DNA from 2 places in the Lysinibacillus sp. FSL K6-4013 genome. Region 1 is predicted to be linked to the other one. Evidence: riboswitches for the same ligand, from Rfam matches in the RefSeq annotation. Region 1 holds a riboswitch; the other holds the start of a gene.
What was found. A riboswitch is a leader RNA that binds a small molecule or an ion and turns the genes downstream of it on or off. The one in region 1 is predicted to bind thiamine pyrophosphate.
Positions count from the first base shown of each region.

Region 2: it holds a riboswitch for thiamine pyrophosphate, as region 1 does, so the genes downstream of both, MHB39_RS12340 (ABC transporter substrate-binding protein) here and thiC (phosphomethylpyrimidine synthase ThiC) in region 1, are expected to answer to the same signal.

Region 1 is NZ_CP152031.1:248,188-253,772, reverse strand. Features, by position in the region: gene MHB39_RS01265 (IS3 family transposase) at 15-977, opposite strand; gene MHB39_RS01260 (hypothetical protein) at 917-1,345, opposite strand; gene thiC (phosphomethylpyrimidine synthase ThiC) at 1,488-3,266, opposite strand; TPP riboswitch at 3,407-3,521, opposite strand; gene MHB39_RS01250 (AEC family transporter) at 3,582-4,511, opposite strand; gene tnpA (IS200/IS605 family transposase) at 4,713-5,186, opposite strand; gene MHB39_RS01240 (methyl-accepting chemotaxis protein) at 5,359-5,585, opposite strand, start outside.
Region 2 is NZ_CP152031.1:2,487,406-2,492,990, reverse strand. Features, by position in the region: gene parE (DNA topoisomerase IV subunit B) at 1-852, shown strand, start outside; gene parC (DNA topoisomerase IV subunit A) at 849-3,287, shown strand; TPP riboswitch at 3,395-3,505, shown strand; gene MHB39_RS12340 (ABC transporter substrate-binding protein) at 3,660-4,655, shown strand; gene MHB39_RS12335 (thiamine-binding protein) at 4,657-4,947, shown strand; gene MHB39_RS12330 (ABC transporter permease) at 4,947-5,585, shown strand, end outside.

The DNA.
Region 1 (5,585 bases):
GGATTTAGTTGTTCTTAAGCTGCGATCAGATGACTTCGGTAATTTGCCGGAGTCATCTTTTTTAATGTCCATTGCTTTCTTGTATGGTTGTAATGATTCATATAGTCTACGACAAGTGTATGTAATTCCGCAAAACTTTCTGCCTCCTTGTAATCTACCTCATCCTTAAAATGCCCAAAGAACGATTCCATTGGCGCATTATCGAGGCAGTTCCCACGACGTGACATCGACTGTTTCAGCCCCATTTCTTTCACAAGTTGCTGAAATTCCGGATGTGTATAATGGAAACCTTGATCTGAATGAATGATGGCTTCTGGATGGAGGTTTCCATCTAAATGAATGTTTAATTGTTCAAGCGTCTCATAAACAATGGACATCTTAAGGGTTGTTGATAACACATAGGCAACGATTTCTCGTGTCGCGACATCTTTTACACAGGATAAATAGGCCGTTTGACCACCTCTATATTGTAAGTACGTAATATCGGTTAAGAATACTTTTCCTGGCTCATCTTGGTTGAACTCACGGTTTAAATGATTCGGAATACGGCGGTGTGCCTCTGTTGCTTTTTCTAAGTGGCGATATGGGTTCGCACGGCGAATTTTAGCGTATAAATTGAATTTACGCATCAGACGAAGAATCTTTTTGTGATTTATTGGTTGGTCTAATATATCCACTAACGCCATATAAAATCCACGATAGCCAATCTTTCCTTTCGCTTGATCATAAATCGATTTTAATAGTAAGTAATCTTGATAATCCGATTCTTCACGTAGTGCATCCTTTTGCGTATTTTGAAGCCATTTATAGTAACCACTTGGGCTGACATTCGCTACTTGACATAAATAGCGTGTCATGTTTTTGAGTTGATACATACGAATCGTTTCGTTGATTGCTTGGTATTTTTCTCGAGGTTTTAGAAACGTTTCTTCTTCGCCTGCCTTTCCATTTCGTCGAGCTTTTTTAGGAGCGTTAATTCTGCTTCTAGTAGTCGAATACGTGCTTCGGCTTTCTCTAATTTTTTGTCCGCTGCTAATTTTTCGGCACGAGGGCGACCTGTGCTGCCTTTCCCTCGACGCTCTTCTAGAAATCCTTGTTCACCTTGTGTTTTATAGGTAGCCTTCCAACGCCCCAATGAACTTTGAGCTTTTTTAATTCCGATCATTTCTAAATCAAAACCCGCCTCCTGAAAAATTTGGACAGGACCTTTTCCAGCTAGATTTTCTTGAACAGCCTTTAATTTAAAGTCCGCTGTATATTGAATAGAGCGATCCGAAACAGACGCCACGTTTGGATTCTCTTCAATTTGTCTACGTTGATGGTCATTAAAAATAATTTTACTCATGATGTTCTCCTGTTCTTCAATCGTATGGTCAGTATAACGGGATTTTTCGGTGATGAAAATAGAAAAACCCCGAATAGGTCCACTTTTTTTAAGTGTCCACTATTCGGGGTTCAGTTCATTTTGACATAAGCCTTTTCTTTCATTATTGGTAAATTTGGCTGCCTGCTTTTTTAAACTCCTCAGCCTTTTCCTTCATACCTTGATGGATCGCTTCAGTCGTATTTAAATCCTTATCTTTAGCATAATTACGAATATCCTGTGAAATTCTCATACTACAGAATTTAGGCCCACACATAGAACAAAAGTGTGCTGTTTTTGCTCCCTCCGCTGGGAGTGTCTCATCATGATATTCCACTGCACGCTCGGGATCTAGTGACAAATTGAATTGATCACGCCAACGGAACTCAAAGCGCGCTTTAGACAGTGCATCGTCTCGTTGTTGTGCACCTGGATGGCCTTTTGCTAAATCAGCAGCATGTGCAGCAATTTTATAAGTGATAACGCCCACACGAACGTCCTCACGATTCGGTAAACCAAGATGCTCTTTCGGTGTCACATAACAAAGCATCGCTGTACCAAACCATCCGATCATCGCTGCTCCAATGGCTGAGGTAATGTGGTCATAACCTGGAGCAATATCTGTTGTGAGTGGTCCCAATGTATAGAAGGGCGCTTCCTTACAAACCTCTAATTGTTTGTCCATATTTTCTTTAATCAGATGCATTGGTACATGACCCGGCCCTTCAACCATCACCTGAACATCATGCTTCCAAGCAATTTGCGTTAGCTCACCTAATGTTTCAAGCTCTGCAAATTGTGCCTCATCATTGGCATCTGCAATTGAGCCTGGGCGTAAACCATCACCTAAGGAAAAAGCAACATCATAGGCTTTCATAATTTCACAGATTTCCTCAAAGTGTGTATACAGGAAATTCTCTTGATGATGATATAAACACCACTGTGCCATGATAGAGCCCCCACGAGATACAATGCCTGTTACACGATTTGCTGTAAGTGGTACATAGCGTAAAAGGACGCCTGCATGAATGGTGAAGTAATCCACACCCTGCTCAGCTTGTTCAATGAGGGTATCACGATAAACCTCCCACGTTAAATCCTCTGCTACACCATTTACCTTTTCTAAAGCCTGATAAATTGGCACTGTTCCCACTGGCACCGCAGCATTTCGAATAATCCATTCTCTTGTTGTATGAATATGTTTACCAGTCGATAAATCCATAATATTATCTGCACCCCATCGTGTTGCCCAGGTCATTTTCTCAACTTCTTCCGCAATGGAAGAAGTTACAGCAGAATTCCCAATATTAGCATTGATCTTCACATGGAAATTACGTCCAATAATCATCGGCTCTGCCTCAGGGTGATTAATATTAGAAGGCATTATAGCACGCCCCGCTGCAATTTCTGAACGGACAAATTCAGGTTCCACATTTTCGCGAATCGCTACAAACTCCATTTCAGGCGTTATAATCCCATTTCGTGCATAATGAAGCTGTGTCACATTTTTACCCTTTTTAGCACGTAAAGGCTTTCTTGCTAATCCAGGAAAGATATTTTCATGATTACGTGGGTCATCTGCACGACGAAAGCCATTATCCTCTGGTTTAACGGCGCGTCCCTCATATACTTCTACATCCCCTCGCTCTTGAATCCATGTATTTCGTAAGGCAGGTAAACCTTTCGTAATATCTACTTGGTAGGCTGGATCTGTATAGGGTCCACTCGTATCATATACTCGAATAGGAGGATTTTCTTCATTTCCAAAACTGCCTGTTGTCGGACTTAATGCAATTTCTCGCATAGGTACTAGAATATCTGGGCGTGATCCTTCCACATATACTTTTTTGCTTCCCTCAAAGCTGGACATAATGGTCATATTCTTTTCACTAATTGCTGACATGAGCTACTTCTCTCCCTTAAATTTATTTTGATATAAGGACCGATTCTAGCTCACCCCAACAATCTAAAAAATAAAGGCCGAATCCAAAATAATTATTTGGATCCGGCCACGAATGTAAAGGTCTATTGATTGCATACTCTGCAATAGCTTCTTAACTTTCCCACGCTGGTATGAGCCAGATCAGGTCCAAAGGGTCAAGAAACTTCGTAGCGTTTCCCTCTCAGCCTGACTCATCAGACTCCCCTAGTTAATACTATTTAGTTTGATGCTAGTGTAGCAGATAATACTAAGAGATGGAAGTTATTTTTTATCTTTCTAGGTAAATAATACTTCCGCAAAATATATCACAATGGTTACAGTTATACAGCTTACAATTGTTGAAAATAAAACTGCTTGCGCTGCTGTTGCAGATTCTACATCATATTCTAATGCTAGACTAGAACTATTACGAGATGTTGGAAAGGCACTAGCTATAAACAGTGATTGTGCGACGACTCCATCTAATCCCAATACATAAATAATGGCTAATGCAACTGATGGTCCAATAATTAATCGCGTAAAACAACTGATAAAGACAGTTTTATTAAACATTGATTTCATCTCTAGTTGTGATAATTGCGCACCTAATGTAATTAATGCCACAGCAATAAATCCATCTGCCACATGTTCTACAGGTATTTTGATAAATTGTGGTATACCGATATCAAAATAGTTCATAGCGACACCTATAATCAGCGCATGAATAATGGGCATTTTAAAGAAATCCTTAATGATTGTCATACCCGATTTTGTAGAAGAAATTAAATTGTATAAACCATATGTATACGTAGTCATATTTTGAAAGATTACGAGCATGACCTGAATGGCTACTCCAATAGGTTGCGTGGCAAAAATCATTTGAGCCACCGGAATACCATAATTACCTGAGTTAATAAGCACCACACTATTTTTAAAGACAGCTGCCTCTGTTCTAGCTAAACCGAGCCCTTTCGCCATAAAATGACTGAGTATCATTTGACTACCGATAAAGAGTACAATAAATAATCCGACCTCTCCCAGTACAGATAACTCTACATGCGTTTCATATAAATTTACAAAAACAGCTGCTGGCATAAAGCAATATGTAATAAGCTGAGATAATGCTTTTAAATTAAAGCGAAATTTCTTTTGTAGTATAGCGCCTATTACAAGTAACACTAAAATAGGTACAACAATTTGAAAGAAAATCATTCCGAGATACATCATATCAATGTCCCCCTTCCAGTGTTAATAGTAGTGCCGAATTCCTTCTAGGTCAATTTCTCTGACTTTCACAATCAGAACCACCAGTATAACTGGTGGTTTGCTCTGCGCGTGAAACGCTGGGGTACTGGCCCATGTCTAAAGACATTCTGAATGGTCCGCCAACCGCACTCCGTTTTCACACAAACCGCTAAAGCGGCTTACTTATTTTTTCTTTCTCTTGATTTCTTCTCCTGTGAATGGGTCAATGAATTCTTTCATCGTCATTTGATCTTGCAGGATATCTTCTTGTAATTGATTTTTTATATACTCCTGTATCTTTTTCTTATTTCGGCCGACTGTGTCCACATAGTATCCTCGACACCAGAATTGACGATTACCGTATTTATACTTTAAATTTGCATGTCGGTCGAAAATCATTAGACTACTCTTCCCTTTTAAATAACCCATGAACGCAGATACACTCAATTTCGGTGGAATACTTACCAACATATGAATATGGTCAGGACAGGCTGTTGCCTCTATGATTTCTACATCTTTTCTTTCACATAATTGGCGCAATATTCTTCCAACATCCGCTTTAATTTGACCATAAATAATCTGCCTTCTATACTTTGGCGCAAAGACGATATGATACTTACAATTCCACGTTGTATGTGCTAAACTTTTATTATCCATTTATGGGGGCTCCTTTCGTACGAAGTCGGTTGACTAGACCTGACTTTATTGTACGTTTGGAGTTTTTTTATTGTCCATAGCTAAAAGCTTTCCGGAACCCCCTGCATAGCAGGGGGTTTTCAAAGCACACAATAAAAGAAGACTGCCTCTATAACGAAGGCAGCCTTTCCCTTTAAGCAAGCTTAAATCGATTTACAACCTCTTGTAGCTCGTTTGAAATATCGTTCATATTTTGAATAGACTCTGCTACTTTTTGTAATTCTGCTTGTTGATCCATTGCGGAAGCACTTACTTGTTCCGCAGAGGCTGCTGTTTGCTCTGAAATAGCCGAAATGCTTTGGATAGCCATGATTGCCTGATTTTTATGCTCTAACATACTAGATAATTTATTCATTAATT
Region 2 (5,585 bases), 2.2 Mb from region 1:
CTTGTTCGTAAAGCGATTCGAGCGCAGCAAGTACGTGAAGCAGCTCGTAAAGCACGTGAGGATGCACGAAATGGCAAGAAAAACAAAAAGGGTAGTACGATTCTATCTGGAAAATTAACGCCAGCTCAGTCACGTAATGCGGCAAAAAATGAGCTGTATTTAGTCGAGGGTGATTCTGCTGGTGGCTCTGCTAAACAAGGTCGTGACCGTACATTCCAAGCGATTCTGCCATTGCGCGGGAAAGTAATCAACACAGAAAAGGCCAAGCTACAGGACATTATGAAAAACGAAGAAATATCAACGATTATCCATGCGATTGGTGCTGGTGTTGGCACGGATTTTGCGGTGGAGGATTCTGCCTACAATAAAGTAGTCATCATGACCGATGCGGATACAGATGGGGCACATATTCAGGTCTTGCTATTAACATTCTTCTATCGTTATATGCGTCCGCTCATTGAGTCTGGGAAAGTCTATATCGCACTACCGCCGCTTTATAAAGTCTCAAGAGGTACAGGGAAAAAAGAAGTCATTGAATATGCTTGGACAGAAAGCGATTTACAAAAGGCCATCAAAAAGGTTGGAAAGGGTTACATATTACAGCGCTATAAAGGTCTTGGTGAGATGAATGCAGACCAACTATGGGACACAACGATGAACCCTGAAACACGGACATTGATTCGTGTCACAATTGAGGATGGTGCACGTGCGGAGAGACGTGTCACGACGTTAATGGGTGATAAGGTAGAACCACGTCGTAAATGGATCGAAGCCAATGTGGACTTCGGTATGGAGGATGATTCTAACATTTTAGAGAATGAATTCATCCAACAAGAGGAGGGCCAAGCATGAGTAGTACAGAAAAGTTTCAAGATTTACCGTTAGAAGAAGTGATGGGTGACCGTTTTGGTCGCTATAGTAAATATATTATTCAAGACCGCGCGTTGCCTGATGCACGTGACGGTCTTAAACCAGTACAGCGCCGTATTTTATATGCGATGTATACGGAAGGCAACACACATGATAAGCCGTTCCGTAAATCCGCAAAAACAGTGGGTAACGTAATTGGTAACTATCATCCGCACGGTGATAGCTCTGTGTATGAAGCGATGGTACGGATGAGTCAGGACTGGAAGGCACGTCATATGCTCATTGAGATGCACGGGAACAATGGCTCGGTCGATGGCGATCCTCCAGCGGCGATGCGTTATACAGAGGCGAGACTATCTGCTATAGCTGCTGAAATGCTACGAGATATTGGCAAGAAAACGGTCGAGTTTGTGCCAAACTTTGATGACCAGGATATGGAACCAACCGTTTTACCAGCACGTTTTCCAAACCTTTTAGTCAATGGCTCTACAGGGATTTCCGCTGGGTATGCGACAGATATTCCACCACATGCCTTGGATGAAGTACTGGATGCCGTGTTAATGCGCTTAGAAAAGCCTAATGCTACTGTAGATGAATTGATGACGGTGATTAAAGGGCCAGATTTCCCAACTGGTGGAATCATTCAAGGTGTAGATGGTATCAAAAAGGCGTATGAAACAGGTCGAGGTAAAATTATTGTTCGTGCACAAGCAGTTGTCGAACCAATTAAGGGTGGTAAAGAGCAAATTGTTATCACTGAGTTACCATATGATGTAAATAAAGCGAATCTTGTGAAAAAAATTGATGAGCAACGTGTAGATAAAAGACTAGAAGGCATTGCGGAAATTCGAGATGAATCAGACCGTACAGGCTTGCGTGTCGTGATTGAGCTGAAAAAAGATGTACCTGGGCAAGGAATTTTACAGTACTTGTTTAAAACAACGGATTTACAGGTAGCTTATAATTTTAATATGATTGCTATCCATAATCGTCGTCCAACAATGATGACATTGCCATTATTGCTAGATGCGTATATCGCCCATCAAAAAGAAGTGGTAACAAACCGTTCCATTTATGATTTACAAAAGGCAAAGGATCGTTCTCATATTGTAGATGGATTAATTAAAGCTCTTTCCATTTTAGATGAAGTTATTGCGACGATCCGTTCTTCTAATGATAAGAAGGATGCGAAGCTTAATTTACAAGCGAAGTTTGATTTTACAGAGGTACAGGCAGAGGCCATTGTAAGCCTGCAATTATACCGTTTAACGAATACGGATATTACAGAGCTACGTCAGGAACAGGACGAGTTAAATAAGTTAATTGCGAAGCTAGAGGGGATTCTGCAAAGTGAGGCTAAGCTTGTGCGTGTTATTAAACAAGAGTTGCTAGATATTAAGAAACGCTTTACAGAACCTCGCCGCTCGAAGATTGAGCAAGAAATTGAAGAAATTAAAATTACATTGGATGTCCTTGTGCCAAGTGAAGAGGTTGTCGTAACAGTAACGAAGGATGGTTATATTAAACGTACATCCACACGTTCTCATGCCGCTTCAAATGGGCAAGATTTTGCCATGAAGGATTCAGATTATTTATTGTATGAAGCAAACTTAAATACACAGCACCATCTATTGCTGTTCACAAATCGAGGCAATTATATTTATCAGCCTGTTCATGAGCTGCCTGATATACGCTGGAAGGATCTCGGCCAGCATATTTCAAGTATTGTGCCAACAGGGGAAGATGAATCCATTATTGCGGTTTATGGCTTCGAAACCTTTGACCAGCCAAATACGTATGTCTTCACAGCCACAAAAGATGGCCAAATTAAGCGCTCACCACTCGCAGACTATGCGGTAACGCGTTATTCAAAGCCAATTAAAACGATGAATGTCAAGGCTGGTGATGCGATGATCTATGCATCATTTGTAACAGATGATGTGGAGCTGATGCTCACAACGGATACAGCCTATGCGATTCGTTTCCCTATGGAGGAGTTACCAGTTACAGGTGTCAAAACAGGCGGTGTGAAAGGGATCACACTAAAAGATGGAGAAGCCTTAGTTGGAGTCAATGTGTTACAGCCTGATGTTACCCACTATGTAGTAATTGTGACACAGCGTGGGGCCGTAAAGAAAATGAATGTCGCTGAAGTTGAAGTAGCGAGTCGTGCAAAACGTGGACTAAAAGTATTAACAGAGTTAAAAGCAAACCCTCACCGAATTGTGGCAGTTGTTCAAGCAACAGACGAGGAGCAGGTTGTGATTGAAACTGAAAAAGGTGTTCAAGAGATGATTGACGTACAAGCATTGTCTCGTGCGGATCGCCATTCCAATGGTTCATTTAAAGTGGATATTGCAACAGATGGAGCAATTTCTCATGTTGTAACAGCCAAAAAAGAACAGAAACCAAGCTAAAAGCATGCCCAGCCTCTTAGGAGCGCTGGGCTTTAAGCTCTATTCAAAATAGCACCTTGTCATTTAAGTGAAACTATGGGTATAATAATCATCGAAAAGTTCATAGCGAAAGAATGTAGGGGGGCTAGTAATTGCTAGCTGAGATTGTGTCCGATAGACGCTGACCCTTTGAACCTGATTTGGCTCGTACCAGCGTAGGGAACATCTATTCAAAAAAGCAAAGTTTTGAAGATTGATTGCAATACGTCTGGGAGGAATCCTAGGCGTTTTTTTATGTTTTCAAGCAACAGCTTGCCAACATTGTATACGCTTTCTTCTGGTGACAACATTCATTCATGAACACTTTCATATTACAAACTGGGAGGCTTTCGCATGAAAAAATGGTTTTTTATTTTATTGGCAGCACTATTGACATTAGTAGGCTGTAGTGACAAGGATGACAAGCAGGCTGCAGACAAGCTGAAAAAGGTGTCTGTGGTACTGGATTGGACGCCGAATACAAATCATACAGGACTATATGTTGCCAAAAAACTCGGTTATTTTGAGGTACAGGGTTTAGATGTTGATATTATTATGCCTGGTGAGGCGGGCGCAGATCAGCTTGTTGCTTCTGGAAAGGCGGATTTTGGCGTGAGCTATCAGGAAGGCATAACACAGGCACGAGTACAGGATGTGCCGCTGGTCTCCATCGCTGCAATTATACAGCATAATACATCTGGCTTTGCTTCTATTGCTTCAAAGAGCATTACATCGCCAAAGGATTTTGAAGGTAAAACCTATGGTGGTTGGGGCGCGCCATTAGAGCAAGCCGTTTTACAATCACTCATGCAAAAAGAAAAGGCAGATATTAATAAGCTAGATATCGTCAATGCAGGGGATTTAGATTTCTTCACAATGATGGAAAAAGATATAGATTTTGCTTGGATTTATTATGCATGGACTGGGATTGAGGCTGAGCTGCGTGGGGAAAAGATTAATATGCTATATCTTACAGATTATAGTGATCAATTGGATTATTATACGCCAGTTTTAGCTACAAATGAAAAAATGATACAGGACAACCCGGATGTAGTCAAAGCCTTTGTGGCAGCTGCATCGAAGGGCTATGAATACGCAATTGAAAACCCAAGTGAAGCGGCTGATATTTTAATCGAAGCGGCCCCTGATTTAGATAAAGCGTTAGTGCATAAAAGTCAGGAATGGCTGGCTGATAAATATCAGGATGATGCCAAGCAATGGGGAGAGCAAAAGCTTTCTGTGTGGGAAAATTACGCGAAATGGATGTCTAGCAATCAAGTATTAGAGGGCGAATTTGATGCGAAAAAAGCCTTTACTAATGATTTCTTACCTAAAAAGGAGGCCAAATAAGATGGCAAATTCATTAATCAGTGTACAAATCATTCCGAAGACAGAGAAATATGAAGATGTTATACCATATGTCGATGCAGCAATTGCGGTGATCGATGCTTCTGGGGTGAAATATCAGGTACATCCATTGGAAACAACGATGGAGGGTGAGCTTTCAACATTGCTCCAAATCATTGAAAAAATGAATGAGAAAATGATTGAACTTGGTGCCATTAATGTCATTACACAAGTGAAAATTTTATATCAGCCAACGGGTATTACGATGGATACATTAACGGAGAAATATCAGTAATGAAACGTGCATTACAGAAGGGAAGGACGATAATTTTTATCGCCTTCCTCTTGTTCATATGGGAACTAATCGTGCGGTTTGCTGAAGTTCCTCATTGGTTAGTACCCACACCAAGTAGTATTTTGTCAGAAGCCATCCAGTCGTATCAAACCTTTCTACCACATGCATTCGCTACAGTACAATTAGCTCTACTAGGATTAGCCATTGGCATCGCTTGTGGGCTAACGGTGGCAATAGTGTTGCATCGATTTACATTTATTCGAGAACTGTTTTATCCAATTCTTATTATGTCGCAGAATGTTCCTATTCTAGTCTTGGCACCGCTCCTTATTATTTGGTTTGGCTTTGGCTTATTACCGAAGCTTATCATTATCTGTCTTGTGTGCTTTTTCCCGATTGTCATTGCAGCGATGGATGGATTTAGACAAACAGCTCCAGAATTAAAGCATTATTTTGCCATGGTTGGTGCTACAAGGGCACAAACCTTTTGGAAGCTGGAATGGCCTTATGCCTATCCTGCTATTTTTTCAGGCATTAAAATTGCGGCTACATATAGTGTGATGGGGGCTGTGATTGCGGAATGGCTTGGTGCAAAAAAGGGTATTGGTGTTTACATGACCCTAGCCCAGTCCTCCTTC